2 regions of the Streptomyces sp. NPDC031274 genome follow, and region 2 is predicted to be linked to the other one. Evidence: riboswitches for the same ligand, from Rfam matches in the RefSeq annotation. Region 2 holds a riboswitch; the other holds the start of a gene.
The links. Region 2 has a riboswitch for cyclic di-AMP ahead of ACZ5CR_RS26340 (transglycosylase SLT domain-containing protein). Riboswitches for the same ligand answer to the same signal wherever they lie in the genome.
Positions count from the first base shown of each region.

Region 1: another riboswitch for cyclic di-AMP. It lies ahead of ACZ5CR_RS42445 (M23 family metallopeptidase); the one in region 2 lies ahead of ACZ5CR_RS26340 (transglycosylase SLT domain-containing protein).

Region 1 is NZ_JBVIHP010000049.1:5,716-21,614, forward strand. It holds gene ACZ5CR_RS42430 (PLP-dependent cysteine synthase family protein) at 1-318, shown strand, start outside; gene ACZ5CR_RS42435 (MFS transporter) at 315-1,565, shown strand; gene ACZ5CR_RS42440 (PP2C family protein-serine/threonine phosphatase) at 1,735-3,057, shown strand; cyclic di-AMP (ydaO/yuaA leader) riboswitch at 3,383-3,529, shown strand; gene ACZ5CR_RS42445 (M23 family metallopeptidase) at 3,541-4,632, shown strand; partial or broken gene ACZ5CR_RS42450 (aldo/keto reductase) at 4,856-5,800, shown strand; gene ACZ5CR_RS42455 (PrsW family glutamic-type intramembrane protease) at 5,829-7,223, opposite strand; gene trmB (tRNA (guanosine(46)-N7)-methyltransferase TrmB) at 7,402-8,181, opposite strand; gene lhgO (L-2-hydroxyglutarate oxidase) at 8,419-9,621, opposite strand; gene ACZ5CR_RS42470 (MFS transporter) at 9,796-11,262, opposite strand; gene ACZ5CR_RS42475 (asparagine synthase-related protein) at 11,963-14,059, shown strand; gene ACZ5CR_RS42480 (BTAD domain-containing putative transcriptional regulator) at 14,139-15,899, shown strand, end outside.
Region 2 is NZ_JBVIHP010000017.1:145,619-161,517, forward strand. It holds gene ACZ5CR_RS26320 (hypothetical protein) at 88-1,533, shown strand; gene ACZ5CR_RS26325 (cytochrome P450 family protein) at 1,605-2,831, opposite strand; gene ACZ5CR_RS26330 (DUF4232 domain-containing protein) at 3,334-4,020, opposite strand; gene ACZ5CR_RS26335 (hypothetical protein) at 4,546-4,719, shown strand; gene ACZ5CR_RS26340 (transglycosylase SLT domain-containing protein) at 4,749-5,474, opposite strand; cyclic di-AMP (ydaO/yuaA leader) riboswitch at 5,477-5,634, opposite strand; gene ACZ5CR_RS26345 (ArsR/SmtB family transcription factor) at 6,954-7,592, opposite strand; gene ACZ5CR_RS26350 (hypothetical protein) at 7,679-8,086, shown strand; gene ACZ5CR_RS26355 (hypothetical protein) at 8,079-8,351, shown strand; gene ACZ5CR_RS26360 (helix-turn-helix transcriptional regulator) at 8,938-9,630, shown strand; gene ACZ5CR_RS26365 (DUF3291 domain-containing protein) at 9,663-10,205, shown strand; gene ACZ5CR_RS26370 (low temperature requirement protein A) at 10,598-11,902, opposite strand; gene ACZ5CR_RS26375 (hypothetical protein) at 12,300-12,443, shown strand; gene ACZ5CR_RS26380 (DUF4037 domain-containing protein) at 12,502-13,605, opposite strand; gene ACZ5CR_RS26385 (hypothetical protein) at 14,070-14,435, opposite strand; gene ACZ5CR_RS26390 (threonine/serine dehydratase) at 14,757-15,710, shown strand.

The DNA.
Region 1 (15,899 bases), on a different contig from region 2:
CGGCAGTTCGCCACCGGGGGCTGGAGCGTGGGGGCGGTGGCGCTCGTGGCCGGCTGGCTGGCCCGGACGCGACCGCGCGGGACACGGATCGCCGCGGTCTTTCCCGACGGGCCGCAGCGGTACTTCGACACGGTGTTCAGCGATGAGTTCTGCGCGGGGCACGGCCTGTTGGGAGGTGGGGCGGTCGTGCCGTCGGCCCCGCAGGAGGTGGCCGGGCCGGGGGAGTGGGTGACCGGGTGGTCGCGGTGGTGTCCGCGGCGGCGGTCCCGGTGCGCGCTGGTGGGCGGGATCGAGAGGGAGACGGGGGGCGTCCAGTGAGTCACGTCTGGCGCCGGGCGCGTGCGTTCGATCCGGCCGTGCAGCTCCTCTTCGTCAATCAGTTCACCATCAACCTCGGCTTCTACATGCTGATGCCCTATCTGGCGGCGCATCTGTCGGGCGGCCTCGGGCTCGCCGCCTGGGCGGTCGGCCTGGTGCTCGGCGTGCGCAACCTCTCCCAGCAGGGCATGTTCCTGGTCGGCGGCGCACTGGCCGACCGCCTCGGCTACAAGCCCCTGATCGTCGCGGGCTGCGCCCTGCGCACCATCGGCTTCGGCGCGCTCGCCTTCGCACAGACGCTGCCCGTCCTGATCGCCGCGTCGATGGCGACCGGCCTGGCGGGGGCGCTGTTCAATCCGGCGGTACGGGCGTACGTCGCCGCCGATGCCGGGAACGAGGAGCGGCGCGTCGAGGCCTTCGCCCTGTTCAACGTCTTCTACCAGGGCGGAATCCTGCTCGGCCCGCTCGTCGGGCTCGCGCTCACGGGGATCGACTTCCGGGTGACGTGCGCGGTCGCGGCGGCGCTGTTCGCGGTGCTTTCGGCGGTGCAGGTGCTGCGGCTTCCCGTACGGCGGCGGGCTGCCGTCGTGGAGGAGCAGGGGCAGGGGCAGGAGCGAGGGCAGTGGCGGGTGGTGCTCGGCAACCGGTCCTTCTGGCTCTTCTCGCTCGCGATGACCGGGTCGTACGTCCTGTCCTTCCAGGTCTATCTCGCGCTGCCCCTGGAGGTGGAGCGCCTTGTGGGGGACGGCACCGCGGGAACCGTCGCGACGAGTGCGCTGTTCGTGGTCTCGGGGCTCGTCGCGCTGGTCGGGCAGCTGAGGATCACGGACCTGTGCCGACGTACGTGGACGCGGGAGCAGTGTCTGGTCGCGGGGCTCGGGCTCCTCGGGGCGTCGTTCCTGCCGCCCGCGCTCGGCGGATCGGGGTACGTCGGGGTCGCGGGGCTGCTGGTGTGCGCGGCGGGGCTCGCGGGGGCGACGGCCGTGCTCTACCCGTTCGAGATGGAGACGGTCGTCGCGCTGTCCGGCGACCGGTGGGTGGCCACGCACTACGGCCTCTACAACACGGTGTGCGGCATCGGCATCACCGCGGGGAACCTCGCGACCGGCACGCTCCTCGGCGTCACCCGGTCCGCGCCCGCTGTGCTGTGGCTCGGCCTCGCGGCTCTGGGCGCCACCTGCGCGCTCGCCCTGCGCGGCCTCTCCCGGACGGGCCGCCTCGCCCCGCAGCCGGTCGGGGCGCCCTGACCCGGGCTAACCCGGTCGGCCCAACACAGGTCGCCCCGCGCCGTCGCTCCGGGAACCCTGGACGAGGACGAGCGCGGTCATGGATCTGGTCCTGGCCGCGGGATTCGGCAGGAGAAGACCGGTGGGGCAGCGAGGAGGAAGCGGCGGCCGAGGGGAGGGGGCGGCGGGCATGGGGTCGGGAGAGCGTGCGAGTGCGGGCGCGGGTGGCGGGAAGCGTGCGGGCGCGAGCGGCGGGAAGCGTGCGGGCGCGGGTGGCGGGAAGCGTGCCGACGGCAAGTCCGCGAGTCGAGGTCCAGGCAGTCGGGGCCCCGGCAGTCAGGGTCCAGGCAGTCGAGGTCTTGGCAGCAGAGGTCCCGGCAAGCGGCCGCGCGGGGCTTCCGGCAAGAGCCCCACCGTCCGGCACGAACGGGCGTTCGTACGGGCGCTTCCGCTGCTGCTCATCGTCGCTGGGATCGTCTACGACACCGTGACCCCGCCCCAATTCACCGCCGCGCCCCTCTTCACCGCCGCCCCGCTCATCGCCGCGCCCTTCTACTCGCTGCTCAGCACCACCGTCATCGGCCTCTGTGCCTCCGTCGCCGTGCTCGGCCTGCACTTCAGGGCCAACACAGGCTCCGACGTCGATGCCGTCACCGAGGTGTTCACCGTGGTGACCGTCGCCGTGCTCGCCGTCCTCATCAACCGCGTCGTGCGCCGCGGCGACGAACAGCTGGCCTCCGCCCGCTCCATCGCCGAGGCCGCCCAGCGTGCCGTACTGCCGCAGCCGGATCCCCGGATCGGCGGGCTCGATGTCGCGGCGCGGTACGAGGCAGCGGAGGCCGACGCGTTCATCGGGGGTGATCTGTACGCCGTTCAGGACACCCCGCACGGCGTACGCGTCATCGTCGGCGACGTACGGGGCAAGGGCATGGGCGCGGTGGCGGCCGTCGCCGTCGTCATCGGGGCGTTCCGGGAGGCCGCCGAGCAGGAGAGCACGCTGGAGGCGGTGGCGCAGCGCCTGGAGCGTGCGCTCGCGCGTGAGGGCACGCGGCGCGACGGGCTCGACGACTTCGAGGGGTTCACCACCGCCATCCTCGCGGAGATCCCGCACAGCGACGGTCTCGTACGTCTCATCAATCGTGGGCACCCGGGGCCGCTGCTCCTGCGCGGCGACGGGCGGCTGTGTGTCCTGTCGGCGACCGAGCCCGCGCTGCCGCTCGGGATGGGCGAACTGGGCGCCTGGCCGGACCGCGCGGACGAGACGGAGTTCCCGCCGGGGGCGATGCTCCTGCTCCACACCGACGGGCTCTCCGAGGCGCGTGACAGCCGGGGCGAGTTCTACGATCCTGCCGCCCGGCTCGGCGGCCGGATCTTCCCGGGACCCAATGGCCCGGACACGCTCCTCGCCACGCTGACCGAGGAAGTGCGGCGGCACACCGGGGGCGGGACGACCGACGACATGGCGCTGCTCGCGGTGCGGCGGCCGTTGGTGACGGGTGACGGTGACGGGTGACGGCGACGGGTGACGCCAGAACCGATGCCACAGGGACCGATGCCGCAGGAACCGATGCCACGGGGACCAATGCCACAGGGACCGATGTCACAGGCCGTGACTGAAGGACACCGCTCCGCATAACAACTGACGTACCGTCAAGGGGATGTGAAGCTCCGGTGTGTGAAGAAGTGGGGTCAACTCGCCCCGTTCCTACCCCCGGTGTCCCGGTAAGTACTGGCCAGATCCGTTAACGATCAACTGGAACAGCTTGGAATACGACCCCGCTGTCTATTAACGTTCGATAACGCAGCGCGGTCGTCCCAACCGACACTCGAGTCGGCTCCGCGCGCACGCGCCTAATCCCGCAAGGGAGCCGGGGAACCACTAATTGGGGTGAATCGGTCATCTGTGCATCCGTGCCAGATGCTCGTAGGAGACCTTCCTGCTCCGAACCCGTCAGCTAACCCGGTAGGCGAGAAGGAAGGAAAGGAGTGCGCCCCGGTGGCGTCCAACCGCCCTGCCCCCCAAGGCACTTATGTACCGAATGATGACGATTTCGGCGGGTACGACGACAATTCCTGGGAGGAATGGAATCCCACCGAGGAGTCCGTCCGCCCGGTCCGCGGCAGGCACCGCGTCCACAAGCGGGGCGGTGGCGGGCTCGCCCGCAGCTCCACGGTTCTCGGTGTAGGCGTCATCGCCGCCGTCGGCGCGGGCGGCATCGCCACCGCGCAGGGCGGCAAGCCCCCGGTCTCCATAGAGATGCCGGACCTCTCGGCCGTCACGGACTCGCTGCCGGAGGCCAAGTCGCTCCCGGGCGTGGGGTCCTTGATATCCGACGGCTCCGATTCCTCCGACTCCGCCGCCGCGGAGAACGGCGTCGCGGTGGCCGCCGCGCCGCTGAGCGCCGCCGGTCTCAGCACCACCGACGCCGAGCAGGGCTCCACGGACGCGGGCGAGGCGCTGCGGGCCCGCATCATGGAGCAGGCCGAGAACCAGCAGGACCAGGCGGACGACGCGGTCCAGAAGGCGGCCGAAGAAGCCGCCGTCAAGCAGGCAGCCGCACAGGCCGCCGCCAAGCAGACCGCGGCCGAGAAGAAGATCGCCGCCGAGAAGGCCGCCGCGAAGAAGAAGGCCGAGGCGGAGGCCAAGAAGAAGGCCGAGGCGGAGCGCCTGGCCAAGCTCGCGAAGAGCTACACACTGCCCGTCGGCTCGTACACGCTCACCGGCACCTTCGGTCAGCCCGGCTCCATGTGGTCCTCCGGCTACCACACGGGCCTGGACTTCGCGGCTCCGACGGGTACGCCGATCAAGGCCATCCACTCCGGCACCATCAAGGAGGCCGGCTGGGCGGGGGCGTACGGCTACCGCACGGTCCTGGAGCTCGACGACGGCACCGAGCTGTGGTTCTGCCACCAGTCGTCGATGAGCGTCAGCGTCGGTCAGAAGGTCACCACCGGCGAGGTCATCGGCCGCGTCGGCGCGACCGGCAACGTGACGGGGGCCCACCTCCACCTGGAGGTCCACCCGGGCGGCGACTCGACCGGGGTGGACCCGGCGGCGTGGCTGCGCGGCAAGGGCCAGTCGCTCTGATCGACCTGCTTTGATCCGGTCTCCGGTCGCTCTGACCGACCCGCTCCGATCTGGTCGCTCCGGTCCACCCGCTCTGATCCGGTCACTCTGAAGCAGCCTCCGAACTCCGGCGGTCCTGGCGACAACCCCCCGACGTCAGGGCTGCCGGTTCGGCGCGCCCGCTCTTCTCCGGTCTGGTGCCGCTGTACGGAATGCGACGCTCTGTAAGGGCGTTGTCTTCCTCATGACTTCTCTCCGCAAGCTCGGCTCGTCCGACCTCGACGTCTTCCCGCTCGCCCTGGGCGGCAATGTCTTCGGCTGGACGGCAGACTAGGCGCAGTCCTTCTCCGTGCTCGACGCCTACACCGCCGCCGGCGGCAACTTCATCGACACCGCCGACGTCTACTCGGCCTGGGTGCCCGGCAACAAGGGCGGCGAGTCCGAGCACGTCATCGGCGACTGGCTCGCCGCACGCGGCAACCGTTCCGACGTCGTGCTCGCCACGAAGGTCGGCGCCCACCCCGATTTCAAGGGTCTGTCCGCGAACACCATCAAGTCCGGTGCCGAGGAGTCGCTGCGCCGCCTGCGCACGGACTACATCGACCTCTACTACACGCACTACGACGACCCGACCGTCTCCGTCGAGGAGATCATCGGCGCGCTCGACGACCTGGTGACGTCCGGCAAGGTCCGCGCCATCGCCGCGTCCAACGTGACCGCCGAGCGGCTCCAGGAGTTCCTCGACTTCTCCGACCGCGAGGGCCTCGCGCGCTACGCGGCGCTCCAGCCGCACTACAACCTTGTCTCGCGCGACACGTACGAGGGCTCGCTCCAGGAGGTCGCATCGCGCTCCGGCCTGGCCGCCGTCCCGTACTACGCGCTCGCCTCCGGCTTCCTGACCGGCAAGTACCGCCCGGGCACGCAGGTCGACAGCGCGCGGGCCGCGGGCGCAGGCAAGCACCTGGAGACCGAGCGGGGCCGACGGGTGCTCGCCGCGCTCGACGAGGTCGCTCAGGCCCGCGGCGCCGAGATCGCGACCGTGGCCCTGGCCTGGCTCGCGGCTCAGCCGACGGTGGCGGCGCCGATCGCGTCGGCCCGTACGGTCGAGCAGCTGCCCGCGCTGCTGGCGGTGGGGGAGCTCGAACTGACGGAGGCCGAGGTGGCGACGCTCACGGCGGCTTCCGCCTAGGGAGGCCCCAGGGCCTCTCGTTCGGGCCCTAGCCGCGGTAGGGGTTGTACGCGGGGTAGGGCATCGCCGGTTGGGCGTACGGATATCCGTAGGGCTGTTGGTACGGCCGCGGGTATGACTGCGCGTACGGCTGCTGGTACCCGTACGGCTGTGGGTGCTGTGGGTGTTGCGGGTACCCGTACGGCGGCGGCATCGGTACGAGAACCGGTGCCGTCGCGCGCGCCGCGTAGGCGAGTGCGGGCCGTGCCGCCTCACGGCGCTCCCACAGCGCGTGCAGCAGCTCCCGCTCCCGTACGACGAAGTCGGCGCCCGCGCGGCCCTTGCGCCCCCGGTGCCGCAGGAGCGCGAGGGAGGTCGCGTACGTCTCGTACTGGGCGACCGTGCGCGCCGCGGCCTTGCCCTGCGTGTACGAGGCGTAGTCACGGGCGAGCGTGCGGGCGCGCATCGTGCCGAGCGCGTACGGCTCGGGCGCGGTGAGCCAGCCCGCGAGCGCGTACGCGGGCAGTTCCGCGCGCACGATGCGCAGGCCGCGCTGCCTGATCCAGATCACCAGCCAGGTGAGCAGGCCGAACGACGGCAGCATGAAGAGCGCGTACACGGCGAAGAAGCCGTAGTCCCCGAAGCTCGCCGAGCCGTTCCACAGGGCGTGCAGGCCCATCGCCAGGAGGAGTCCGCCGACCGGGAGCAGGACGCGGCGCCAGTTCTGCCGGTCGGCGCTGAGCGCGGCGATGCCGAAGCCGATGCCGGTGAGCACGGTGAAGAGCGGGTGTGCGAAGGGCGACATCACGACGCGTACGAAGAACGTCGCCGCCGTCACGGACGCGAGCCCGGTCCCGCCGTTGAGCTGGTCGGTGCCGAAGGCGCTGCCGAGATAGAGGATGTTCTCGGTGAACGCGAAACCGGTGGCGGTCACTCCGGCGATCACCACGCCGTCGACGATGCCGGTGAACTCGCGTCTGCGGAAGAGGAAGACGAGCAGGACGGCCGCGGCTTTCGCGCTCTCCTCGACGATCGGCGCTATGACCGTCGCTCCGAGGTTGTCCGCGCTGGTGGGGTCGGCCGTGGCGGTGGCTATCCAGCGGGTCGCGAAGCTGTTGGCGACGATCGCTATGAGGGCCGCGGCGCAGGCGCCCCAGGCGAAGGCGAAGAGCAGATTCCGCCAGGGGCCCGGCTGGACCCGTTGCAGCCAGCGGAAGGCGGCCACCAGGAGCGGCACGGGCAGCGTCGCGAGGCCGAGCCCGACCAGGAAGCCCTGGGTGCCGGTCTGTTCCCGGACCAGGGCCAGGATCACGAGGCCGGACAGGGCGAGCAGCGTGACCAGGGCGGCGGCGCGTATCGCCCGCCGCTGCCACCAGCGCGCGTGCCGCAGCCCGGCGGGCCCTGCGGGGGGCATCGGGTGCGGGTGCGGAGAACTGGTGGCCACGCGTTGACCCTAACGAGGGACGGGGGTGGGCCGCGACGGTGTCTCAGGCCGCGTGGCCGGTATCGCGGGTCCCGTGGCCGGTATTGCGGGTGACCGTGGCCGATATCTCCGGTGTCTCAGGCCTCCTGGCCGGTTGGACGGCGGACGGGCAGGTCATGACGTATGGCGGAACAGCAGGTCATGCCGCACGGCGGAACAGCAGGTCATGGACCACATGTCCCTTGTCCAGGCCCTGGCCCTCGAACCGGGTGAGGGGGCGGAAGGCGGGGCGTGGTGCGTAGCCGCCGTCGGGCCGGGTGTTCTCGAAGGCGGGGTGCGCGGTGAGCACCTCCAGCATCTGCTCGGCGTACGGCTCCCAGTCGGTCGCGCAGTGCAGCACGGCGCCGGGCTTCAGGCGGGGCGCCGCGAGGTCGAGGAAGTCGGGCTGGATGATGCGGCGCTTGTGGTGACGGGCCTTGGGCCAGGGGTCGGGGAAGTAGACGCGGAGGCCGCTGAGCGAGGCGGGCGGGAGCATTTCGCGGAGCAGGATGACGGCGTCGCCGTTCGCGACGCGGATGTTGTCCAGGCCGTTCCGCTCGGCGAGGCCGAGGAGGTTTCCCTGGCCCGGGGTGTGCACGTCGACCGCGAGGATGCCGGTGTCCGGATCGTCGGCTGCCATCTGGGCGGTGGCCTCACCCATGCCGAACCCGATCTCGAGTACGACGGGTCGCTCACCGCCGAACATCTCGGCGAGGTCGAGGGTGCGCTGCCCGTCGATGTCCAGTCCCCACGTGGGCCACAGCCGCTGTAGCGCGTCCGCTTGGCCTGCGGTCACCCGGCTCCGCCGGGGCTGGAAGCTGCGGATCCGGCGCTCGAAGTGCGACCCGGCGGGGTCGGGGGCAGGGCCGTCGGGGAAGCGGGGCTCGCCCTTCGGGCGGGGGGTGCGGGGGCGCTCGGGGGCGGGGTTCGACTCAGACACAGTGCGGGGATTTTATCTCCCCGACCCCGCCCCTCCCCGAGAACCCGCTTGGCGCGGGGGCCCTGTGCCTTGTACGTGCCGTCATCACCGGCTTCGCCGAGTTCGTCCTCAAACGCCGGACGGGCTGAAGATTTCAGCCCGTCCGGCATTTGAGGCCATCTTGTCGGGGGTCAAGGGGGCGGAGCCCCATGGTTTCGGGAAGGGGCGGGATGGGGGAGAGCCCCGCAGGGCCTGCCCCTACAGCAACGCCAGCACCCGTCGAGCGACCTCACGCCCGATCGGCAGCGAAGCCGTAGCCGCAGGGGAGGGCGCGTTGAGCACATGCACAGCCCGCGCCCCCTCCTGGATGAGGAAGTCATCGACGAGCGTCCCGTCCCGCAGAACGGCCTGCGCCCGCACCCCCGCGGCCACCGGCACAAGATCATCAGAGGTCGCCGCAGGCAGCAGCCTCCGCACCGCCGTGGTGAACGCCCCCTTGGACAGGGACCGCCGAAGCTCCCCCGCCCCATACCGCCAATGCCGCCCGGCCATCCGCCAGGACCCCGGCCAGCCCAGCGTCCCCGCGAGCTCCAGAGGCCGCACCACACCCCATCCGTACCCCTCGCGGGCCAGCGCCGGGACCGCGTTGGGCCCCACGTGGACCCCGCCCCCGATGCCCCGCGTCAGATGCACCCCCAGGAAGGGGAAGGCCGGATCCGGCACCGGATACACCAGGCCCCGCACCAGCTCGGGCCGCGCCAGGTCGAAGTACTCCCCCCGGAAGGGCACGATCCGCATCCCGGGGTCGTCACCGGCGAGCATCGCCACGCGGTCGCAGTGCAGGCCCGCGCAGTTGACGAGGACCTTCCCCCGCACCACCGAACCGTCGGCCGTGCGAACGGCGACACCGAGCGTCTCGCGCCGGTCGATGCGGACGACGTCCGCCCCGTACCGGACATCCGCCCCCGAGGCGTCCGCGAGCACCTGCGCCACCGAGCCGTAGTCACAGATCCCCGTGGAACCGACCTGGATGGCGGCGAGCCCCCGCACCTCGGGTTCGTACTCCGAGATCTGTGCGGGGCCGAGCTCCCGCACCGGAATGCCGTTCTCCCTGCCGCGCTGGACGAGTCCGTGCAGGCGGGGCAGCTCGGAGCGCTCCGTGGCGACGATCAGCTTGCCGGTGACCTCGTGCGCGATGCCGTACTCCGCGCAGAACTTGACCATTTCGGCGGCGCCCCGCACCGCGTACCGCGCCTTCAGTGAACCGGGGCGGTAATAGATCCCGCTGTGGATCACCCCGCTGTTGCGTCCCGTCTGGTGCCGGGCGGGGCCCGACTCCTTCTCCAGGACGGTGACCCGTGTCCCCGGCGCGGCGCGCGTGATGGCGTACGCCGTCGACAGACCGACGATCCCGCCACCGATCACCAGCACATCACAGTCGTACGTCACGGCCCGGACCATCCCGCATCACCTCCCACCCCGATAGTGCACTGCGCCACTGACAACGCCCCCAAACCCAGCGAGGACCGCAGGGTTACAGGGCGCGGAAATGCTGTTGCCGTTTCGGCGGTGCATGGCGGTTCATGTGGGTGCATGCGGGACATCTCGGGCGGCCCTTGATCATTACCTGAACCCCTACGCGGGAGCCATGAGCAGCGGCCGCGCCCGCTCCCGCAGCTCCACCACTCTCGGCTCGTCCCCGTACGGCTCAAGGCGGTGCAGCAGGTCCTTCACGTACTCCGTGGTCCGCGCGGACGAGATGCGCCCCGCGACCTCAAGCGCGCGCGTGCCCTGCTCGCAGGCCGCGTCCAGATTCCCCGACTCCAGTTCGGCGACCGCCGAGACCACGAGCCGCAACCCGTGCGAGCGCACGAACTCCTCCGTCGGCCGCGAAAGGGCCTGCTCCGTGAAGCGCCGCACCTGGCGGGGCGCCTTCAGGTCGCGGTAGCACTCGGCGGCGTCCGCCGCGAAGCGGTCGTATCCGTAGAACCCGAGCCACGACGGGTCGTTGTCACCGTCCCTGGCCCGCTCCAGCCATCCCTCGGCGGCCCGCAGCGCCGCCCCGGCGGCCTGCGCGTCATTGGCGCGTGCGTGCGCGCGTGCCTCGACGAGGCGGAAGAAGCTCATCGTGCGTGCGGTGGCCAGACCGCGGTTGCGCTCCAGGGCTGCCTGCGCGAGGTCGACGCCCTCGTCGCCGAAGCCGCGGTAGGTCGCCTGGAGGGACATGGAGGCGAGGACGTACCCGCCTAAGGGCACGTCGGCGGCTGCGCGGGCCAGGCGCAGGGCCTGGATGTAGTAGCGCTGGGCCGCTTCCTGCTGGCCGGTGTCGAACGCCATCCAGCCGGCCAGGCGCGTCAGCTCGGCCGACGCCCCGAAGAGCGAGCGGCCCACCTCGTCCGAGTACGAACCGAGCAGCAGCGGCGCCGCCTCGACCCGCAGGCACTCGGGGACCATCGACGAACGCCAGTCACCGCCGCCGTACTTGGAGTCCCAGCGGCGGGCGTCCTCGGCGGCCTCCCGCAGTTTCAGCACGTCGCTGTGGCCGACCTTGATCGACTGCCCGCTGTTCGCGCCGTTCGTGCCGTCTTCGGTGAGGCCCACGTCGTGCGGCTCGTCCAGGATGACGTCACGGGCGACCGAGCTGTCGGCCGGGGTTATCAGCCAGCGTGAGGCGGGCGTCGCGTACGCGCTCACCGCGAAGGAGCCCGCGAGGGACTGCCAGATGCCGCCGCTGCCCGCGCGCCTGCCCGCCAGATCGAGGCGGTAGAGCTCGGTGGCCGACTTGACCGCGGCGCCCACGTCGCGCGGGAAGGCCAGGCCCACCTCAGGCGCGGGATCGGCGTCCGCGAGCCCGATCTCGTGCAGCGGCACGGGGCGGCCGAGCTTCTGCCCGATGGCCGCGGCGATGAGATGCGGGGCGGCGCCCTGCGGCACCATGCCCTTGGACACCCACCGGGCCACCGACGTCTTGTCGTAACGAAGCGTCAACCCGCGTTGAGCGCCGAGGTCGTTGACCCTGCGCGCGAGTCCCGCATTGCTGATTCCCGCGAGGGCGAGAACGGTGCCGAGCTTTTCGTTCGGCCCGCGTTGCTCCCTGGACATGGCCACCCCTCGACACAGACGGCTGCCGTGCAGTGGCTTGACCGCGCGGCATTCGTGCTGCGTTCCCCCAGGGACAGCGGCGTCCGCGACTACGACCGCCGTGGCTGGGAACTTCGGCCGCAAGAGCATTTGGCCGAGCCCCCAGGTATATGCCTCCGCGAAAACATCAGCACACACAGCGTAGTTCGCCGAATCCCAAGCGTTAAGAGGCGCAGATCCGGATGGCGAGATTGTTGCCGGTAGCGAAACACGGGAGCGCCGGGGTGTGCTCCGGGTGTGTGGCCGTGCGCCCACGCGTGCGCTCTACTCCGGCCACAAGGGGAGCGCTTCCATAGATGGTGCGTGGGTCGGCCCGCTGCGCTGGAGTCAGCGGGCTGGGGGACGCCGCCGCCTCCATCCCCGCGGGCGGCGGACCAGTCCGGGGGGCGAACGAACGCCTCCCGGACTGTGTGTTGCCAGTTGCGGTTCCGTCACGCGAGCGCCATCCGCCGATTTGGCTGAAAATCGCCTCTTCGGAGGTGGGGGTATTGCACCCCCGAACAAGCAGAAGGGCATGGTCGTGCCCTTCAAGTACTGCTCCTCCGGGGCAGATTAAGGGGAGCGCGAGCACCCCCATAGGCACTCCCGCGCGCCTCCTTCGTGGCAGCATGGGCCCCCAGTTCTTCGATGCGCTGGTTGTCCACAGGCTGTGGAGGCAACAATGCGGTGGTTGGTGGGGTGGAGCAGCACTGCCGCGAAACCCTCGGTGGTGGGCTCGGCCGGGGCCACCGGTGAGAACGGCGAGACCGTTCATCCCGTGGGCTCCCAACTCCTCTGGGGCGACCCGGATCCGCTCTGGGCGGTGGGTGACTGGCGCTCCGACGAGGTGCGCACGGTCACGGCCGACGGGCAGACCCGCATCGCGGTCCTCGGTACCTGCGGCGCGAGCGACGAGGAGCTCAGGGTCGGTCTGTTCGCGGCCCGAGGCGGCGCCCTGCGGCACCTGACCGCGTGGTCCGGCAGCTACACCGCGGTCGTGCAGGTCGGGCGCCGTGTCATGGTCGCCGGTGACCTCGCAGGGGCGCGCCCCGTCTTCTACACCCCCTGGGCCTCCGGCACGGCCTTCGCGACGGCCGCGCTGCCCCTTGCCGACCTCATCGAGGCCCACCTGGACATCGGCCACCTCGCCGCGCTGCTCGCCGCGCCCGACGTGCCGGAGGCGCTGCACGACTCGACGCCCTACCAGGGCGTGCGGCGCGTGCCACCGGGGCACGCCCTGGTCCTGCGCGCCGGCGCACGGGAGATCGCCGGGTACGAACACGTGGCGTCCCTCGCGGTCGCCGCGCCCGCCGCCGACGCGTCCACCGCGGTGGACGGCGTCCGTGACGCCCTCGTGGAGGCGGTACGCACCCGACTCGCCGCCCCGCGGCACGTCCCCGGAGCGGACGCCGACCCGGGTCCCGTGCCCGGCATGGGGCCCGCCGAGCGGCGGGCGGCACGCGGGATGCCGGTACCGGGCATCGGCGCCGACCTCTCCGGAGGACCCGCGTCCGCCACCCTCGCGCTGCTCGCCGCCGGCCTCCCCGGGATGCCGGGAACGGTGCTCGGCCATGGCACGGGCGCGGGGGAGCGGCTCCTTGCCGTCACCTTCAACGACCTGGCGAGCAAAGGCCGCGAGGCCGAGCTGGAGCGGGCGGGCGCCATCGCGGCCAACCCGCGCCTGCACCACGTAGTGGTGACCGCGGGCGAAGAGGCCCTCCCCTACGCGGACTTGGAAGGCCCTCTGACGGACGAGCCGAGCTCCGCCCTCGTCACGGCCCAGCGCCACCGCGCGCGGCTCACCTCGGGCAGCGCTGACCACTTCACGGGGTACGGCGCCCGGCAGGTGCTCGATGCCCATCCGGCCCGCCTCGCCGACCTCCTGATGGACCGCAGGCGGCGCCATCTGGTGCGCCCCGTCGCGGCGTTGGCGAAGGCGGACGGCTCCCCGGGCTCCGTCATGGTCCCCGCGCGCGTGTACGGCGCCGCACGCAAACTCTCCCGGATGCCGTACCGCGCGGGCGTCGAATCCCTCGCCGACCGTCTTCTACAGCGCCGCTTCGACGAACCGGGCGGGGCGGTGGGTGCGTCGATGGCCGCCCTCGCGTGGGCCAGGCCGGGGCCCGCGGCGCGCTGGCTGACGGGCGAGGCGCTGGCTGAAGTATCGGTTCGTCTCCAGGACACGACCGGGCGCCCCGGCGCCGGACCCGGCCAGCGCCCCGGCGAATTCCGCGCCCGCGCGGCGCTCGCCCGGCACGCGGCGGACCTGCGCGTCCTGGAGCAGGCGGCCGAGGTCCGCTTCCAGCGCCTGCACGCACCGTTCCTGGACAACCAGGTGGTCCGGGCCTGCCGCGCACTCCCCGTCGCCCTGCGCGTCCAGCCGGGCGCCCGCGCGGCCATCCTGCGTACGGTCCTGGAAGGCGCCGGAGTGGCCGAACTGCCGCCCGGCTGGGGCGCACCGTCCCACGCGTCGTCCGCCGCGGCGGCGCGGACGGGCCTGCGGGTGGCCCTCGACGACCTGCTGTCCCTGTTCGACACGCCCTTGCTCGCGCAGGCGGGCCTGGTGGAGGCCCGCGTGGTCCGCAAGGCGCTGCGCGCGGCGGCGGAGGGCGAACCACTGCCCCTCGACGGCCTGGCGGATCTGGTCGCCACCGAACTGTGGCTGCGCCGCCTGCTCTCCCGCCGGGGAACGTGCTGGACGGGCACCCCCGCACGGCAGCGGGCCGTCCCTACGGGGAGTGTGGTGCCGGAGAGGGGCGCGTTGGGGGCCGGGCGGTAGCGGGGGCAGGGGCGGACTGGCGCGCCCGAGGAGAGGAAACCCCCGCGCCCCGACCCACCACACCAGCGAGAATGACCCCGTGCGGTACAGAATCTTGGGCGCCACCGAGGCGTACGACGAACAAGGGGCGCCCCTGCCCATCGGCGGGCGACGGCTCCGCGCCCTCCTGGCGACCCTCGCGCTCCGCGCCAACCGCACCGTCCCCGCGGAAACCCTCATCGCGGAGGTGTGGGCACAGGACGACGAGCCCCCTGCCGACGCCCCCGCCGCCCTCCAGGCCCTCATCGGCCGTCTGCGCCGCGCCCTCGGCAAGAACGCCATCGCGTCGGAATTCGGCGGCTACCGACTCACCGCCCTCCCCGAAGACGTCGACCTGCACCGCTTCGAACGCCTCGTACGTGAGGGCAGGGCGGCCCTGGACCGTCAGGACCCCGCGTCAGCCGCCCGCACCCTCCGTGAAGCGCTCGCCCTGTGGCACGACCCCGCCCTCGCCGACCTGCCCGACCGCAGCGCGGCCACCCGCCCAGAAGCGCTGCTCGCCGAGGCCACTCGCGCGCGCGTGCAGGCGGATCTGCTCCTGGGCGGCGCCTCCGACGTCGTACCGGAGCTGCGGGAGCTCACCGCCGCTCAGCCGTACGACGAGGCGCTGCACGCCCTCCTGATCCGCGCCCTGCGCGACGCGGGCCGCGGCGCCGACGCCCTGGCCGCGTACGAGAGCGCGCGCCGCACACTCGCCGACGCCCTCGGCGCCGATCCGGGCCCGGAACTCCGGGCTCTGCACGCGGAACTGCTCGACCCGGCCGCCGACGGACGAGAGGGACCCGGGGAGCGGCCGGAGCGACCTCAGCGGGCTGGCAACCTCCGGCCCCGCCTGACCTCTTTCGTCGGCCGGGAACCCGAACTCGCCGCCATCCGTTCAGATCTACGACGAGCCCGCCTGGTCACCCTCACCGGCCCCGGCGGCTCCGGAAAGACCCGCCTCGCCGAGGAAGCCGCCGCCGGGCATCCGCAGGCATGGCTGGCCGAGCTCGCCCCGCTCGATCGGCCCGAGGCGGTCGCCGGCGCTGTCGTCAGCGCGCTCGGTCTGCGCGAGACCGTGCTGATGACCAGCGAGTTGACGGTGCCGCAGGACGACCCGGTCGCCCTGCTCATCGAGTACTGCGCCCCGCGCAGCCTGCTCCTGCTCCTTGACAACTGCGAGCACGTCATCGGCGCCGCGGCCGACCTCGCCCAGACCCTCCTCACGCACTGCCCCGGCCTCACCGTCGTCGCCACCAGCCGTGAACCCCTGGGCGTGCCCGGCGAGTTCGTCCGCCCCGTCGAACCGCTCCCGCCCGACCCGGCGCACCGCCTCTTCACCGAGCGCGCCATGGCCGTGCGGCCGGACTTCGCCCCGGAGGAGGACAGCGACGCCGTCGCCGAGATCTGCCGCCGCCTTGACGGCCTCCCGCTCGCCATCGAGCTGGCCGCGGCCCGTCTGCGCCTGCTCACCCCCCGGCAGATCGCCGACCGCCTCGACAACCGCTTCCGCCTCCTCACCAGCGGCAGCCGCACGGTCCTGCCCCGCCAGCAGACCCTGCGTGCCGTCGTCGACTGGTCCTGGGACCTGCTCGACGAGCCCGAGCGGACCGTGCTGCGCGAGGTGTCCGTCTTCGCGGGCGGCTGGGGCATCGAGGCGGCCGAGGCGGTCTGCACCGGGCCCGCCGCCGACCTCATCGGCGCCCTCGTGGACAAGTCCCTGCTCATCGCCGAGCCCACGGCCAGGGGCGACATGCGGTATCGCATGCTGGAGACCATCCACGAGTACGCCTCCGAGCGGGCCGCCGAGACGCCGGTCCTG
Region 2 (15,899 bases):
GGCCCGCGAGTGCCCGTAACCGATCCCAGGCTGGGGATCGATGTCCCTGCGGGGTGGGCGGGGGATCCTCGTCACCGGCTGGTCGCGGTGGGGGATTCGCTGACGCAGGGATTCCAGAGCGCGGCGATCTTCAACACGTCGTTGTCGTATCCGGCGATCGTCGCGTATGAGCTGGGGTGTCTCCCGCAGTTCCGGTATCCCCTCTACGGGGGCTTGGGCGGGCTGCCCTTCAACCTCGAGTGGTTCCTGCGCGATCTGGAGGACCGCTTTGGGCGGAGTGTGGACTGGTGGGAGGTGCCGCTGGCCTTGTTCCGGGCTCGCCATGTGATGGACCGGGTGGAGGACTACTGGGAGCGAGGGGCCGGCCTGGCTGTGCCGTCGACAACGGCGATCATGCACAACCTTGCCGTGTTCGGGTGGGATCTGCGCGATGCGCTGTCGAAGTCGGCGGACGAGTGCCGTAAGCGGATCGACGTGCCGAGGGACGACCTCGTGAACCAGATCGTGCAGAACGCCGGTGAGCGCGCCGCCCTGAGGGTGCTGCCCACCCAACCCCGGACAGCGGGGGCCCTGACCCAGCTGGGTGCGGCGGCCGAGCTGGGCAAGGACATCGAGGGCACCGATGCGGAGCACGGCATCGAGACACTGGTCGTCTTCCTGGGCGCGAACAATGCCCTGCGGGCGGTGACCGACCTGCGTGTGGTGTGGAGTGAGGACGCCGGCTTCGACGACCTGGACGCCAAGCGCCGCTTCACGGTCTGGCGGCCCAGGCACTTCACGTCCGAACTGCGCGAAGTGGCCGTGGAAGTCGCCGACATCAAGGCACGCCACGTCATCTGGTGCACGGTTCCGCACGTGACCATCGCGCCGATCGCACGCGGCGTGGCGGTCAAGGTCCAGCCCGGTTCGCGGTACTTCCCCTACTACACCCGTCCGTGGATCAGCGACCGGGACTTCGACGTGGGCAGGGACCCGAGCATCACCGCGGAGCAGGCGCGGCAGGTGGACGACGCGATCGACGCGTACAACTACGCGATCACCGATACGGTCCGCGCTGCCCGGACCGAGGGGAAGGACTGGTACCTCCTTGAGACCTGCGGCCTGATGGACCGGCTGGCGTCGCGCCGCTACATCGAGGACCCCCTGGCGCGTCCGGACTGGTGGCGGCCCTATCCGTTGCCGCCGGCACTGCAGGCGCTGTCACCGCCGCCCAACTCGCATTTCCTCGCCGGCAAGGGCGGACGGCGCGCGGACGGCGGCCTGTTCTCGCTCGACGGTGTGCACCCCACGACGGTCGGATACGGGATTCTCGCCCAGGAAGTGATCAACGTGATGCGGCTGGCGGGCGTCCGGTTCTTCCGCCCCGACGCGAGCACCCCTCATCAGGACCCGGTGCTCGTGGACTTCGGTCGGCTCATCCGCCACGACACACTGGTCAACCATCCGCCGGAGAATCTCGGCTCGGCCCTGGGTGTCTTGAGCTGGGCCGATGAGGCCCTGGACCTGTTCCGTCGGGTGTTCTCCACCCTCTGATGGAACGTCAAGTTCGTGTCGGGGCGCGCAGTGGCTCTGGGACTTCCGGTAGTGCCGGGTCGAGTCAGCTCTCAGCGTTCTGGGCCAAGGACGACCGGCAGTTCCCGGTGTCCGTTGGAGATGAATGATTCCGCGGGGCGCAGCTCGGATGCGGGGACGGCGAGGGTGAGGCCGGGGAAGCGGGTGAACAGCGCCCGCAGCGCGATCTGGGCTTCCATCCGGGCCAGAGCCGCGCCGAGGCAGACGTGGACGCCGTGGCCGAAGGCGAGATGGGTCTTGTCGGCCCGGGTGAGGTCGAAGGAGCCGGCGCTGGGGCCGTGGAGGCCGGGGTGGCGGCCTGCTGCGGCGTAGGAGGCGAGGATGGCCTCGCCCTGGCGGATCACGAGTCCTGGTGTCAGGGCGATGTCCTGGACGGCAAAACGCATCGGCAGGTGCGCAACGGGTGCCTCGTAGCGCAGCGTCTCCTCGACGACGTCTGCCCAGGCGCTTGTGCCCTCGCGGACCTGGGCGAGCTGTTGAGGATGGGTGAGCAGCGCGACGATGGCCTGGTCCAGGAGGTTGACAGTGGTCTCGTAGCCCGCGCTGATCACCAGGAGGAGCGTGTCGAGGAGTTCTTGTTCACTCAGCGCGGAGCCGTCATCGTCCCGGGTGGCTATGAGCACGGAGGTCATGTCCTGGCCGGGCGTTTCACGTTTGGCCGCGACCAGGTCGGCCAGGATCGCGTACACCTCCTGGGTGTTCGCGGCGGCCTCATCGGGGCTGAGCGTGGTGTCGAAGACGCCGTCGACGGTACGGCGAAAGCCGGGCCGGGAGTGGTCGGGGATCCCCATGAGTTCGCTGATGACCCGGATCGGGAGCGGATGGGCGAACCGCTCGCGCAGGTCGGTGGGTTGCCCGGCGGGAAGGGTGGCGAGTTCCTTGAGCAGCGTGTCGGTCATCTCCTCGATACGCGGCTGCAGGGCGGCGATACGGCGCGAGGTGAAGGCCGGGCTGACCAGGCGCCGCAGCCGCCGGTGGTCGCCGCCGAAGGCGGTGAACATGTTGTCGACGGCCACCCACAGTGCCAGCGGCCAGGTGCCGAGGATCTGGTCGGGGAACATCGGCCAGTGCCGCCGGGGGTCTTTGGAGACCCGCGGGTCGGTGAGGAGCTGTTTGAGCAGGGCCGGGTCGGTCACCGCCCACGCCTCGACGCCCAGGACGTCGACGCGGGTGGCCGGGCCGCGTGAGCGCAGCTCGGCGTCCTCGGCGTGTCGGTCGCTGCCTGCGGCGTCCAGGACAAGGATCTGCGGCTGGTCCATGCGAGAACTCCTCAGGTAGGGGCGACAAGCGGCGCGGTGCGGGCGGGTGGCGGACAAGGAAGCCAGTTCGCGGTGGCGGAGGGCGGGGACAGCCTGCTCCAACCTGCGAAGTACGTCCAGGAGTTGCGCAGTTGCCCGCTGACAGATCAGGCCGCCGACCGGCCGGGCAGTCCGGCGCGGGGACAATCGCACCGGTACGTTGCACCACCAGGCCGCAGCGGATACCGGCCGCTTTCTCGCCGACCGCGACACATTCCGTCGTCTGTTCCGGCAGCGCGGATCCTTCCGGGGACTGGGGACTGGGGACTGGGGACTGGGGACTGGGGACTGGGGACTGGGGGCCGGGGAGCGGTGACCGGGGCCAGCAACGTCCCGTAACCGCGTCCCGCGCAAGCCCGACCCGTGCACTACGCGAGACGAGTACTACTCGCGCCGAGTGCTACTCGAGACAAGTGTTACGCGAGACACGTGCTGACCCTGTTGATCAGGCTGACCTCGCTGATCAGGAGGAGCCGCCCTGACCGGCACTGCCGATCGGGCCGACCTTCACCGGGGAGCCGGCGCCGTCGGTGACGGGCAGCGTGGCGGCGCCGGGCCACGCCAGGGTGAACGACTTCGTCTCGCCGGGCGGGGTCACCACAAGGCTCGTGACCTTCACGCCGGAGCCGCCCGAGTCGTTCATCGGGTAGCTGACGTTGAAGAACGTCGACTTCCCGTCCTGGAGGGTCATCCGGTCGGCCGGCTCGCCGGTGCGCTCGGCGGACAGATCCCCCTCGCTGGTCTTCAGGTCGAGGCCCGCGAACCCGGACAGCACGCAGCCCCGGCCGCTGCTGTTCTTCATCTCCACCGCGACGGAGCCCTCCGTGTCGCCGTCGATGGTGCTGTCCGATGCAGTGATGTCCAGATCGTCGGTACGGCACTTGTCGGCGGCCGTGCCGTCCTCGTCCGAGCCGGTCCCGGCGTCCGTGCCCTGCCCGCCCGAGTTTTTCCCGGCGGAGTCCTCGCCGCCGCCCTGCTCCGAATCGCCCGAGCCCGAACCGCCGTTCTGCTCCGAACCGCCGCCCGACGAAGACGTACTGGATGCGGACGACGGGTCGCCCTGTCCCGTGACGTCGTCGTCGTTGCAGGCCGTGAGCGAGAGACTCGCGGCAACAGCCAGGGCGGCGAAGGTGAGCTTGTGAACGCGCATCGTGTCTTCCTCAGAATCGGATGGGGTGCTGACGGTGCTCGCTACGAGCGAGCACTTCTGACCACCAGGACCCGCCCGGCCGGGCTTCCCGTTCCGATCAATCACCGCCTAATGCATCCCTGTTACACACACCTCCAGGCACCACTCGCACCACGATCGGTCACACCCCGCCTCACAACCGGCCTCTCCCACACCCCTGCCGTGGCCCGCCGCAGGCGCTGTACAGGCGCTGTACGGCAGGGGATTCAGGGGTTCTGTCACGGCGCGCCGCAGAGCGCCGGTGTACGTCACCGGCCGACCGTAAAGGCGGTTCCCGCCACCGTCGAGGCCTGCTCGCGGCTGCCGCCCGGCTGGGACAGACTCGTAACCCGGCGGACCTTGACCCGATCCGGTGTGTCGAGGGTCGTGCGGGGGAGTGGTGCGGCCAGGCAGCACTCCGCCTTGCCGCCCCCCAATGAATCTCGTCCAGAACGGATCTCGTCCAGGCGGGAGCCGTGCGGGATACCTTGGCGGGCGGTCTTCGCAATGCGCAGGGAAATCGTCGAAGACGGCCGCCTTGATCGCGGCGAAGCCGTCGGCCACGCGATGGCCGCGCCCCAGGCAGCGGATCGGCGGTTCTTGGCCGTCGCCGACGGCCCGACCCTGAGCTTCGTCGAGCTGGCCGATTGGCCGAGTGCCTGCGGGACCTGGGGCTCCTGAAGGCGGGGCTGTGACAGTCACCGAACGGTCTAGTAGGGGCCGTTCACGTTGTCGATCGAGCCGTAGCGGTCGGCCGCGTAGTTGCAGGCGGCGGTGATGTTGGCGACGGGGTCGAAGCTGTCCGTGGAGGTGCCGGGCACGTGGTACGCGGCGAAGGTGGGGTCGATGACCTGCAGGAGCCCCTTGGAGGGCGTTCCGGCGACGGCGTTGGAGTCCCAGTTGTTGGTGATCTGAGGGTTGCCGGACGACTCGCGCATGATGTTGCGGTGGATGCCCTCGTAGGTGCCGGGGATGCCGTGCTGGGCCAGTACGTCGAGTGACTCCCTGATCCAGCCGTCGAGGTCGTCGGTGTACGTCTTCTTCGCCGGGGCTGCGGCGGGCTCGGCGGTGAGGGTGTCCGTGCGCTCGGAGCGGTCCGCCCGCTGAGCGGGGGCGTTTTCGCCGAGGGTGAGTTTGAGACCGGGGTGGATCATCTTGGGGTTGTCGCCGAGCGTGCTGCGGTTGTCCGCGTACAGCTTCTTCCAGCCGCCGCTCAGGGAGTGCTCGCGGGCGATCTTGGCGAGGGAGTCACCGGCGGCGACGACGTACGTCGTGGGGGCCGCGGCGGGCTTGGCCGCTGCGCCGGCCGGCGCAGCGGCTGCGGTGGTCGCACCGAGCACCGGGAGGACGAGCACGGCGCCGCCCGTGCCTGCGGCGGCGAGGTTCCGGGTGAGCGGGCTGGACTTGGGGCGGCGGTGCTTTCCCTTTGCAGGCATGACGATTTCCTCTCCGTCGCCTGCGAGGTGAGCTGTCGGGTTCGGACGGGAGATGTCCGGCCGCACTGTGAATGCGACTTCACCCCGGAGCCGTTCCGGAATCCGGATCGGCGGCTTACCTGGGTCCCCCGCTCCTGCCGTGCGTAAGTGAGTGGGATGGGTTTCCGGACAGCGGCAGGATTCGGCGTTCCATCCGGATTGACGGTGACGTTAGGCGAGGAATGCCAGAAGGAACAAGACACGAATTCGCATAGGCAATGCGCGAGGGCTCGCCTCCAGGCGAACAGGGCCGCTCGCACTCATTGATCAAAAACCCCAAATTTCTTAGTGCGCAACGGAAGTGCGCCCAACGGTTCGCAGTTGTTCCCAGCGGCGCCGCGACCGGAAGCGTGACTCAATTCACTGAAGGGAATGCAGCACGAGGGTGCCCCATATGGCTTTATTCGGCATGAATGGCGCGCAAAATAGACATTGGGCCGCGCGTGACCCTGGCGGCACGGGCGCCGGGGCAGGGGGTGTGGTGGCGGTTCACCGCCCTCGCTTTCGCGAAACAGGCACTCTCCCGTACCCGCAACCAGCAGAACTCGCCGGGAAGCGATCCTGCTGGGTCAGGTCCTGCTGTGTGCGCCCCCTGACGCCGATGCCGCAGGGCCCTGGCCGGAGTCTGCCGCTGCCTCGCCCCGCACCCGGCAGGCGAATCCGGCTGCCGGTCCCGGGCCGCTGCGGTCCCTCAGGGGTAGGGGCTTCTTTGTCTCTGTATCCGTGCGGAGACACGGTGTCGGCGGAGCCGGTACTGTCGACGCCCGCAGGATCGACCCTCGGTGGCTTTCCGTCATTTCGCTTCCCCCCCCCCCGCAAAGCGAGGCTGGCTGTGCGCTGGTTGCATGGGGCCAGAATTCCCGCCTGTGTCCGAAGGAGGTAAGGCCCCGATCTCGGTCCGTCCCGCTGGATGTGACGGCATATCAATCCCCTCTCGAGTGTTGTGCATCATGAATTAACGCCGGAGCTGAGAACTCTTTTCAGCTGACGGTCAGATGACCCGAGAGGGTGCCCTGGAGGAAATTCCCGCAACTCCCGCCCAGGGGAGGGAAATCCCGGGGTCCGCCCGGCTTCAGGAGCGGCCCGAGCCTCCTCTCTTAGCATTCTCCGGGGCTCGGGCCGAAGATCGTGACGCGCCCGGCGGAGTCCGGGGCCCGGGGAGGGTGGAGCTGTACTGTGCCGCCGATTTCGATGCGGGCGGAAGGCGCAGCGGATGCGGTGGCTCGGCGAGGTCGCCAGCTTGCAGGAGAGCCTGCGGCACATCGACGACAAGAACAGGAGAGCCTGCGGCACATCGACGACAAGAACAGGAGAGCCTGCGGCACATCGACGACAAGAAACAGCGGGCCGAACGCCTGCGAGCCCAAGCAGGTCGAGGCGAGGACGGCGTCGCTGCCCTGGACTGACCTCTATGCCAGGACTCTGTCGTCTGGTGCGGCGCTAATCGCCGTCCGGCTCAGTCGGCAGGGTGGGCCGGGAGCCCTCGTCGGGCACAACTACCAGGCGTACGGCCATGTGCCGGGAGTCGGGCGGGTGGTCACCGGGCTCCGTCTGGTATTTGCGTAGAAGCGTCTGGTACTCCTCGACGAACGCGGCGACCTGATCCTTCGTCATCCGCAGTCCGGCGCGGTAGATCTGGTTCCAGCCTGCGGAGGAGTCGTACCCGGCGTATGCGCTCACGACCAGGTTCAGGTCATGGGTCATCTTGAGGGCGCCGATCTTCACCGCGGCCTCGCGCTCGTCGGCCGCCAACTCCAGGCCCGGCGGCGTGAAGATGTCCGTCATGAGTGACTTCCACCAGCGTTCCCGGCCGGTGGACCGCTCCTCGATCTCGGCAATCAGCTTGAGGTCGGCGAGTTTGCGCAGGTGGTAGCTGGTGGTGCCGGTGCTTTCACCGAGGGCCTTGGCGACGCTGGTGGAGTTCGCTTCACCGTGCTCGCCGAGGTAGCTCAGGATGTCGCGGCGCACCGGGTTGGACAGTGCCTTGTAGAAGGCTTTGAGGTCCGGGCCGGTGAGCACTCTCTTCTCGGGGCGCTCGACCATGTCGGCCAGCGTACTGCAGAGACTCTCTGCAGCCATCACAGAGACTATTTGCAGAATATCTCTGCAATAGCTACTTTGACTCAGGAGGGTGCCGGCAGGCGCTGGAACGTGCGGGGGTCGAGATGCGAAAGAACTTGGTCGGCAGGCTGTTACTGGCCGCAGGGCTGGCGCTGATGCCATGGCTCGCAGTGCTGTGGACGACATTGCCGGACCCCTATCAGGCGCAGCACTGGCGGGTCGGCTGGGTCGGCTTCGTCGCGTTGGAGATCGCCGGTCTGCTGACGTCAGCGGTGCTGGTTCGGCGTAGTGACCACCGGGCGCCGCTGGCGTCCATCGCGACAGCCGTGTTGTTGCTGGTCGACGCCTGGTTCGACGTCATGACGGCCGGGCACTACGCCCTCATCTCGCTGACGCTGGCCTGCACGCTGGAACTCCTCCTGGCGGCACTGTGCGCTGTCGTCGTGCTGTGGCCGCCGATGGCGGCTTCCGTTCAGGCAACCGCGGTGCAGCGGGTGGCCGTCCATGCCTGAATCACTGGATGCCCAGATGCGGGACGAGATCGACGATCAGGTCGCGGAGGCATTCGACGCTTACCTGGCCGACAGGTTGGCCGAACCGGGGCCACTGCGCGCGTCACTGGCATTGAGGCGCAGCACCAGGCTAGTGCTGGGCACAGTCGGATTGGGCGTACTCGCCACGGCGCTGGCGCCGGACGGAAGCGCCGTCGTCTGCTGGATCTGGGGAGCGATCGCGGTGATAGACCTCGCCTGGCTGCTGACCGCACGCCGCCGTTGACGGTCCGCGGACCAAGTCCTCGCCTGCCAGTCGATCTCGCTTGGTCCATAGGGTTGGGGACTCATGGCGACCGGCTGAACAAGGTGGAGTTGAGAGCGAAGATGTACGTCGCACACGGGCGCTCGCTCCCGTGTGCGAGCTCATCGGCGGATAAGCCGCTTACCCAACGCTGCTGGTTATTGCAGGGAAGCGTCTTCGCCAACAGCGGGCAGGAGGCGTTCTCGGAGGGGCACGCCCACGCCTTCAGTGTGAGCAGGCCCATGCCGACGCGGTGGTCTTCCTGGGCACCTTGACGGAACGCCAGCGTCGCGTACTTACAGGGATACTTGGCTGTTCCGCCGTGAGTCTCGCTGATGCACTGACTGCTGACTCAATCCTTACGCCGAGCGCAGCACGATCCGTATCCGTATCCGGTGCCACTGCGCGCACGAGTGGGTCGAGGGCGAACTGACCCGCTTCCCCGTGATCCGGTCCTCCCCGCCGCTGAGGACCGCCCCAGCTCGGCACGGGCCATCTGATCTGACACGGGCCGTGGATCTGGCCGTCCCCTTCTATCTCCAACTTGTGTTGTTCCTAGAATGGCGAGGTGAAGGACATCGACGCGATCGCGGTGCTGCAGGATCCTGTGCGGCGCCGCCTGTACGAGTACGTGGCGGGGCAAGGCCGTGAGGTCGGCCGCAACGAGGCCGCCGAGGCGGCAGGGGTGGCGCGCACGCTCGCCGCGCACCATCTGGACAAGCTGACGGAGGCGGGCCTGCTCGAGAGCGGCAGTCGCCGCCTGACCGGCCGTTCGGGGCCGGGGGCGGGCCGCCCCGCCAAGGTGTACACGCGAGCGCGGGCCGAGCACTCGGTGTCGCTGCCCGCCCGCGACTACCGCACAGCCGCTGAACTGCTCGCCGAGGCTGCCGAACAGGCCGGCCTGGACGCCGGGCTCTGTGCGGCCGCGCGCCGCCGGGGCGAGACCCTGCGCGGCTCGGCGGCGCCCTGCGGCGACCTCGACGAGGCGGTGGAGATGTTGTCCGCGCGCGGTTACGAACCACATACGGAAGCCGCCGAAGTGAAGGACATGGAAGGTGCCGAGGTGGCGCCCCGCGTGGTCCGTATGCGCAACTGCCCCTTCCATGCCGTCGCCGAGCGCTTCCCGCCGCTCGTCTGCGGGATGAATCTGGCGCTCCTGGAAGGGCTGCTCGGCGAGGACGGTCCCGTCCGCGCCCGTATGGATGCCAGGCCCGGGGAGTGCTGTGTCGTACTCGAAGCTTCTAAAAACAATATTTATTGACATAGAAAAGTGGGCCGTGCTGGGATGAGGTCATGACCGCATCCGCGCATGCCGCGCACCTCGCCGAGCTCAACATCGCCACGCTCCGCCACCCGTTGGACGACCCGCGCATCGCGCCGTTCGTCGAGATGCTCGCCCCGGTCAACGCCGCAGCTGACGACGCGCCCGGCTTCGTCTGGCGGCTTGTGGAGGAGGGATCGCCCGACGCCACCGGCCTGCGCCCGGCGGGCGAGAACGTCATCGTCAATCTGTCGGTGTGGGAGACCCCGGAGGCGCTGTGGGACTTCACCTACCGCAGCGGGCACTTGGAGGTGATGCGGCAGCGCCGTGAGTGGTTCGAGCGACACGTCGAGGCGCACTTGGTGCTCTGGTGGGTCTCCGCAGGTCACCTCCCGACGGTCGGCGAGGCCCTGGGCCGGCTGGCGGACCTGCAGGCGAATGGACCGTCGCCGCGCGCGTTCACCTTTGCCTCGTCCTACTCGGCGGCCGAGGCCGACGAGCATCTTGAGGTCGTGCCGCCGACGCGGCCCGCGCAGGCCGGAGCAACGATGACGCCAGCGGGGGACGCGAACTGACACATGGTTTCCCGCGTGTCGGCGACCTGTCGGCCCTGGTGAGAGGGCGGCGCATTCAAGCGCCATCCCGGTCCTGCCCGGCACCGGTGCCCTCGATGTTCTGGGCGGATGGTGTGCGTGGACCACGTGGACCACGACTCCGCGGCATCGCGACGCCCGGACATCAAGGCGTGGACGGCCGTCGCCGCGGTCCCCGACGCAGAGGTGCGCTACGAGGCCTGGAGCACTACGGCCGCGGAAGGGACGCCAAGTTCCGCCCGCCCCCCCCGGCACCTGAGCCCAACTCCGAGCATGCGGTATCGAAGCCGCACGAACGGGGCCCCATGAGCCGAGGTGCTGAGCCGCCCGGATTGGCAAACACTGGCGGCCTGACAAGCGGCAGGTGACTCCCGTCAGCCCTCTCGCGCGCCGAGTTCCTCCAGCATCTGTTCCTGGTGGCGGTGCCCGACCGTCTCGTAGCCGATCACGGTGACGAACGGCGCGAGCATGACGACGAGCAGGCACACCGCGGTGGCGACGCCGGCCGCGGCCAGGAGGACTGCCGCGATGAGGACGGCCAGCGTGAGCGAGATCAGAAGCAGGTGGAATCGGTCCGCCGTGGACAGCAGCAGCGTGTGCAGCAGATAGACCATCAGCAGATAGAGGCCGACCGGGAGGGCCAGGGAGAGGACCACGGCCACGTCGCCGAGTTCGGAGTGGTGCTCCAGGTGGAGCCCGGCCACGTGCAGTCCCGCTCCGGCGCTGGCGATACCGATGAACAGGGGGATGTGCCCGTAGCCGAAGAGGTATCCGCGGCTGCGGCGGTGGACGAGGACGTCGCCGAAGGGGGTGGCGAAGTAGACCCACCACATGCCGAAGGTCAGTCCGACGCCGGCGACCACGACGGCGATCGCGTTGCCGCTCCAGTGCGTGCCGTCCGCGCCGCCCAGCAGGTCGCCCGAGGAGGCGACGGTCCCGACGACGCCCTCGCCGAGCACGATGATGGCAAACAGGCCATAGCGCTCGGCGACGTGGTGGGGGTGCCAGGGGGTGCCGTCCGCAGCGCCCTGGGTGAGCATCGGAAGTGCCAGTTCCAACGCCCCGAGGACGATGAACGCGATGAACACGGCGGCCAGCGGGAGGTGGGTGAAGGCGACCGCGATCCAGGCGAGCTGGACGATCACGGTCCAGCGGATGTTGGCCATGCCGACGTCGTGGAAGGCGGGGGAGTCACGGGCGGCGCGCCACCACTGGAGCACCAAGGCGATGCGCATCACGACGTATCCGAGCACCATGACCCGCAGTTCGAGGTGTCCGCCCTCTTCGACGGAGTGGAACATCGCGGGCAGGCCGAGCGAGAAAACTACGACGCCGATCATCTGGACCATCGTCAGGGCCCGGTAGAGCCAGTCATCGGTACCGAAGGCGGAGGCGAACCAGCTGAAGCTGATCCAGGCGACGCTGATCGCGAACATCGCGAGGACGAACGCGGTGACCGCCTGCCCTGCGTGCCCTTCGGCGATCATCTCGGCGAAGTGGGATGAAGCGGTGCCGACGGCGACCACGAAGGTGAGGTCGAACAGGAGCTCCAGCGGCGTGGAGACCCGCCCGTGTTCCTCCGGGTCACGCCCGATCATCGGGACCAGTCGATGTGAGAGGGCGGACCTGCCGGGGGTGTCGGGTTTGTGGGTGTTGCTGGGGTGCTGGGGATCACTCATGTCCAACATCATTTCGCACGTCGTCCGCTACAGCCTCACGCCGCACGGCCCGGTCTGCAGGACGGTCTTGGCCACGCAGGCTCTACGTGGTCCTCTCCAGGGTTCTCGGACTGCTCGTGCGGTCGGGCCGCGCGCAGGGGGCGCGAAGGACGTGGGGCCGCTCGCGTCGCGGCAAGAGAATGAGGTGTTGTTGCGTCAGCTGGACTGACGTCCGCGGTCGGTCTGGCCCGGGCGGGCGGTTCCGGCCACGTTGGTCAGGCGGCTGCCGACCGGTCTGCGCGGTCGAGGCGTCGTACTTGCTCGTGCCGCGCAGGCACGACACGAACAGACGCGCCGTCAGCAACGCCGCGACGCATGCGCGAGCTACCTCAGCGCACTCCATGAGCGCGACATCGCCATGGATGCCATCCTCGCCGCACTGCGTTCCAACGAACCCGACCTAACCGACGCCGACGAGAGGATACGCCGCTTCATCGGACTGGCCCGCGAGGTGCAGGACTTCCGTCTCGCCGTACGTGACACCATCGGCGGCAGAAATTGATACCGATCACTCGCCCTGGTAACGCTCTTATCCACTGATGACAGCCGAGGAATTCCGCTCACCGCCAGACGGACAGCAGTGTGGTGTGGGTGGCAGCGCGAGCCAGGCCGGGTCGGTTGAGGACGTCAGTGCTGTCGATGAACTGGTCGACAGCCCCGACTGTGGGCAGAGCGCGGACTGCGGAGTCGGTAATTCGGTCCGTCAGAGCGGCAGTAAAGCGTTCGGCGTGCAGGACCTGGAAGGGGCGGCTGTGGTAGGGCCTTGTGGTCGGGTCGACCGGGTCGGTGAGGGCGAGCTGGTTGTGCAGGGCGGCGATGGTCTCGTAGGCGCGTGCGAGGTGCTGTTCGCGGACGTGCCAGTCGGGGGCGGCGAGCGCAGCGGTGAGTACCGGGGTGAGGGCGGTGGCTTGGGAGGTGAGGGCGAAGGCGGAGCCGAGCCATTTGCTGTAGGGCGGGTAGCGGCGGTCCATCAGCAGGCAGAGCCGCATCAGATCGCGCACCAGTCGAGCAGTGACCACGGCGGAGCCCAGCTCGTCGCCCACTTCGCCGCAGCGGCCGACGAAGGCTTCTTCCTGGGAAATGCGTTGCCACTGGCAGGCAAGGAGGTAAAGCCAGAGATCATGGGGATACCAGTCGAGATTGGCGCGTGCCGGGGCGAGTTGTTCGAGCCCGTCGTGGAAGACGGCGCCGGTGGTGACCTCCGCAAGGCGCTGGGTGGGGGTGGCCAGCCAGTCCTCCGGGGTGATGTCCAGGCGTGGGTCGAAGCCCAGTTGCGCGGTGAACCAGGCGCCCGGATCGGTGACGTCGACGCGGTGGTGGACCGGCCCGTCAGTCACCTGCATGAACCCGATATCCGCCTCGCCGGTGAGGGCGAAGTGGGTCGGGTAGTCGCAGAAGATCTTAGGCAGACGGTCGGAGAGCAGTTCCCTGATCCTTGCGCCATGGCGGGTGGCGTCCCGCGGACTCAGGAAGATTTGCAGGCGGGGGCCCCACTCGTGGTCAGCGGAGCGGGCGGTGTCGAATCCGAGGACCTCCGAGCCGCTGCCGAGACGGGCGGCGGAGTGCACGATCCCGGGGACTGCCTGATGCAGTACGGGACGTACGGCTTCGAGGTAGAAGCGGCGGGAAAGTTCCAGGCCGGGGATGAAGGCGGGCGTGGTCATGCCGTGGAGGGTGCCTGCCTGGCACATGGTTAGTCGACGGATTTTCCGGCCCGGCGGCCAGCGGTTCAGCGCCTGAACAGCGAACCCCTCAGGTTCAGGACATGCAATGATCCGTGCGCACCGTCGAGTCTTGACCGATGCGCACTGGAAGCGTGCCGCGATCGGCACGGTGCGGCTCTCTGTGAGGTCCTTGGCCTCTTCACCCACCAGATCGTCGCGGGGCGACGGCGTTCTGCCCGGCCGGGCACCGGGTGGGGTCAGCCGTCTTCGACTGCTGGCGTGTCGGACAGACCTGCGATCTCCGTCTCTGTTTCGGTCGTGCCATGTCCTGCGCCACGGGTTCCCGGAACGGCATGGGCTGGTGGCCTGTGCGCTTGTGCGGCTTCAGACGGCAGGGCGGGGAGAAGGGGTGAAGCCTTCTCCCCGCCCTGATGCCCGGGGTGGTTCGTTCTGTGCGGCGGTTGTCAGATGCGGCCATGGGTCAGCCGGGTCAGGGGCCCGCCCCGGGTCTTTGCCGTGCGGCGTCCGGCGGTGAAGGCGACGCCGGCCACACTGACCAGGCCAGCGGCAGCGCCTGTGGCTATGGCCTTGCGGTTCTTCACCAGGGTCCAGCCGGTGACTGCCGTTGAAGCGACCTTGCCGGTGGCCGACACCACGGTCTTGCCGCCGCTTTCGATGCCCGCGGCCGCCGCCTGCTTCGCACGCTGGGTCGCGAGACCGAACGAATGCGCACCGGAACCGGCGGCGTCGGCCGCCTCTGCGGCGGAATCCTTCGCCTTTCCGGCGGCCTCAGCCGATTCCTGCTTTGCCTTCTGTGCAGTGGTGTTCACGTCGCGGGCTCCTGTCCTCGCAGCGGACCGCCCCTTGGCGGCTGTTGCCTTGGCGCTGTGCCGGGTGTCCCCGGCGCTTTCATCAGAGGGTCTTCTCTCTTGAGCCATGTGGTCCGTGTTGCCACGTAACAGTTGGTGAAACTCTGGGCGTTCGATTCTTCGTCGGAAGCGGGCAGGGAATTCGGTGGCCCCAGGTCCGGATCCGGGCCGAGTGTCCGCGGGGCGGGCGATAAAGCTGCAGCCGGGTGCACAACAGGCCCCCGGGATCGGCCACGTATGGTGCAGACGGATACGGCGTGCGAGACATCCTGGAGGGGTGCCATGGTCGGTGTTGAGGACGTGGAGAGCGCGGCGGCGCGGATCGCCGGGCATGTGGTGCGCACTCCCACGCTGCCCAGCCCGGGGTTGACCGCGTTGCTCGGGGTACCGGTCACGGTCAAGCTCGAGCTGCTGCAGCGCACTGGTTCGTTCAAGGCGAGGGGAGCTGTCGCCAAGCTGCTTGCGATGACCGATGAGCAGCGCGCGGCCGGGGTGGTCGCGGTGTCCGGTGGCAACCATGGCGTCGCCGTGGCGGAGATGTCGGCCGCGCTGGGTGTGCACGCCACTGTGGTGATGCCGCGCACCGCACCGGCACGCTCGGTGCGGGCTGCCCGGACCGCCGGAGCCGACGTACGGCTGACCGCGACCATGGCCGAGGCCTTCGCGATGATGGACCGGCTGGAGGCGGACGGGCTCACCCTGCTGCACCCGTTCGCCGACCCGGTGGTCATCGCGGGGCAGGGCACGGTGGGACTCGAACTCGCCGCCGATGCCGGTGAATTGACGGATGTCCTGGTATCCATCGGCGGTGGTGGTCTGATCGCCGGTGTGGCGGCGGCGCTGCGGGCACGCCGGCCGGATGTGCGCGTGTGGGGCGTGGAGACCACCGGGGCCGACGCGATGTCCCGGGCACTGGCTTGCGGTGGGCCGGTTCACGTGGATGTGGATTCACGCATCAGCACGCTGAGTGCGCCCACGGTGTCCCCGCTGACGTACACCATGGTGCGTGACCTGGTCGACGAGGTACTGGTCGTGCCCGAGGCGGAGGCCTACGCGGGCGTGGTCGAGCTGGCCGAGCACGCCAGGGTATGGGCGGAGCCGGCGGCGGGCTGCCTCCTGCCGGCGGCTCGCCGTGTCCTTGCCAAGACCGGCGAGGCGACCAGGCTCGGCCTGGTGATCTGCGGCGGCAACGCGTCGGTGGAGGATGTGACCGCGTACGCGGGAGCGATCCTCTGAGCCGAGCCGGGCCGAGCCGGGCCGGATCGGGTCCGGCGAGGCTCGCGACCCGCGGTGCGGTGAGCGTGACCAAGCGGGCGACCGCGTGCAGTGTCTTACCGCCACTGTAGGGGGGCTTCGTCCGGCCAGTCGTTGACTGAGTCAACGACCAGCGGCCCTGGCTCGCCATCACCCCTTCGAGCTGCCCGC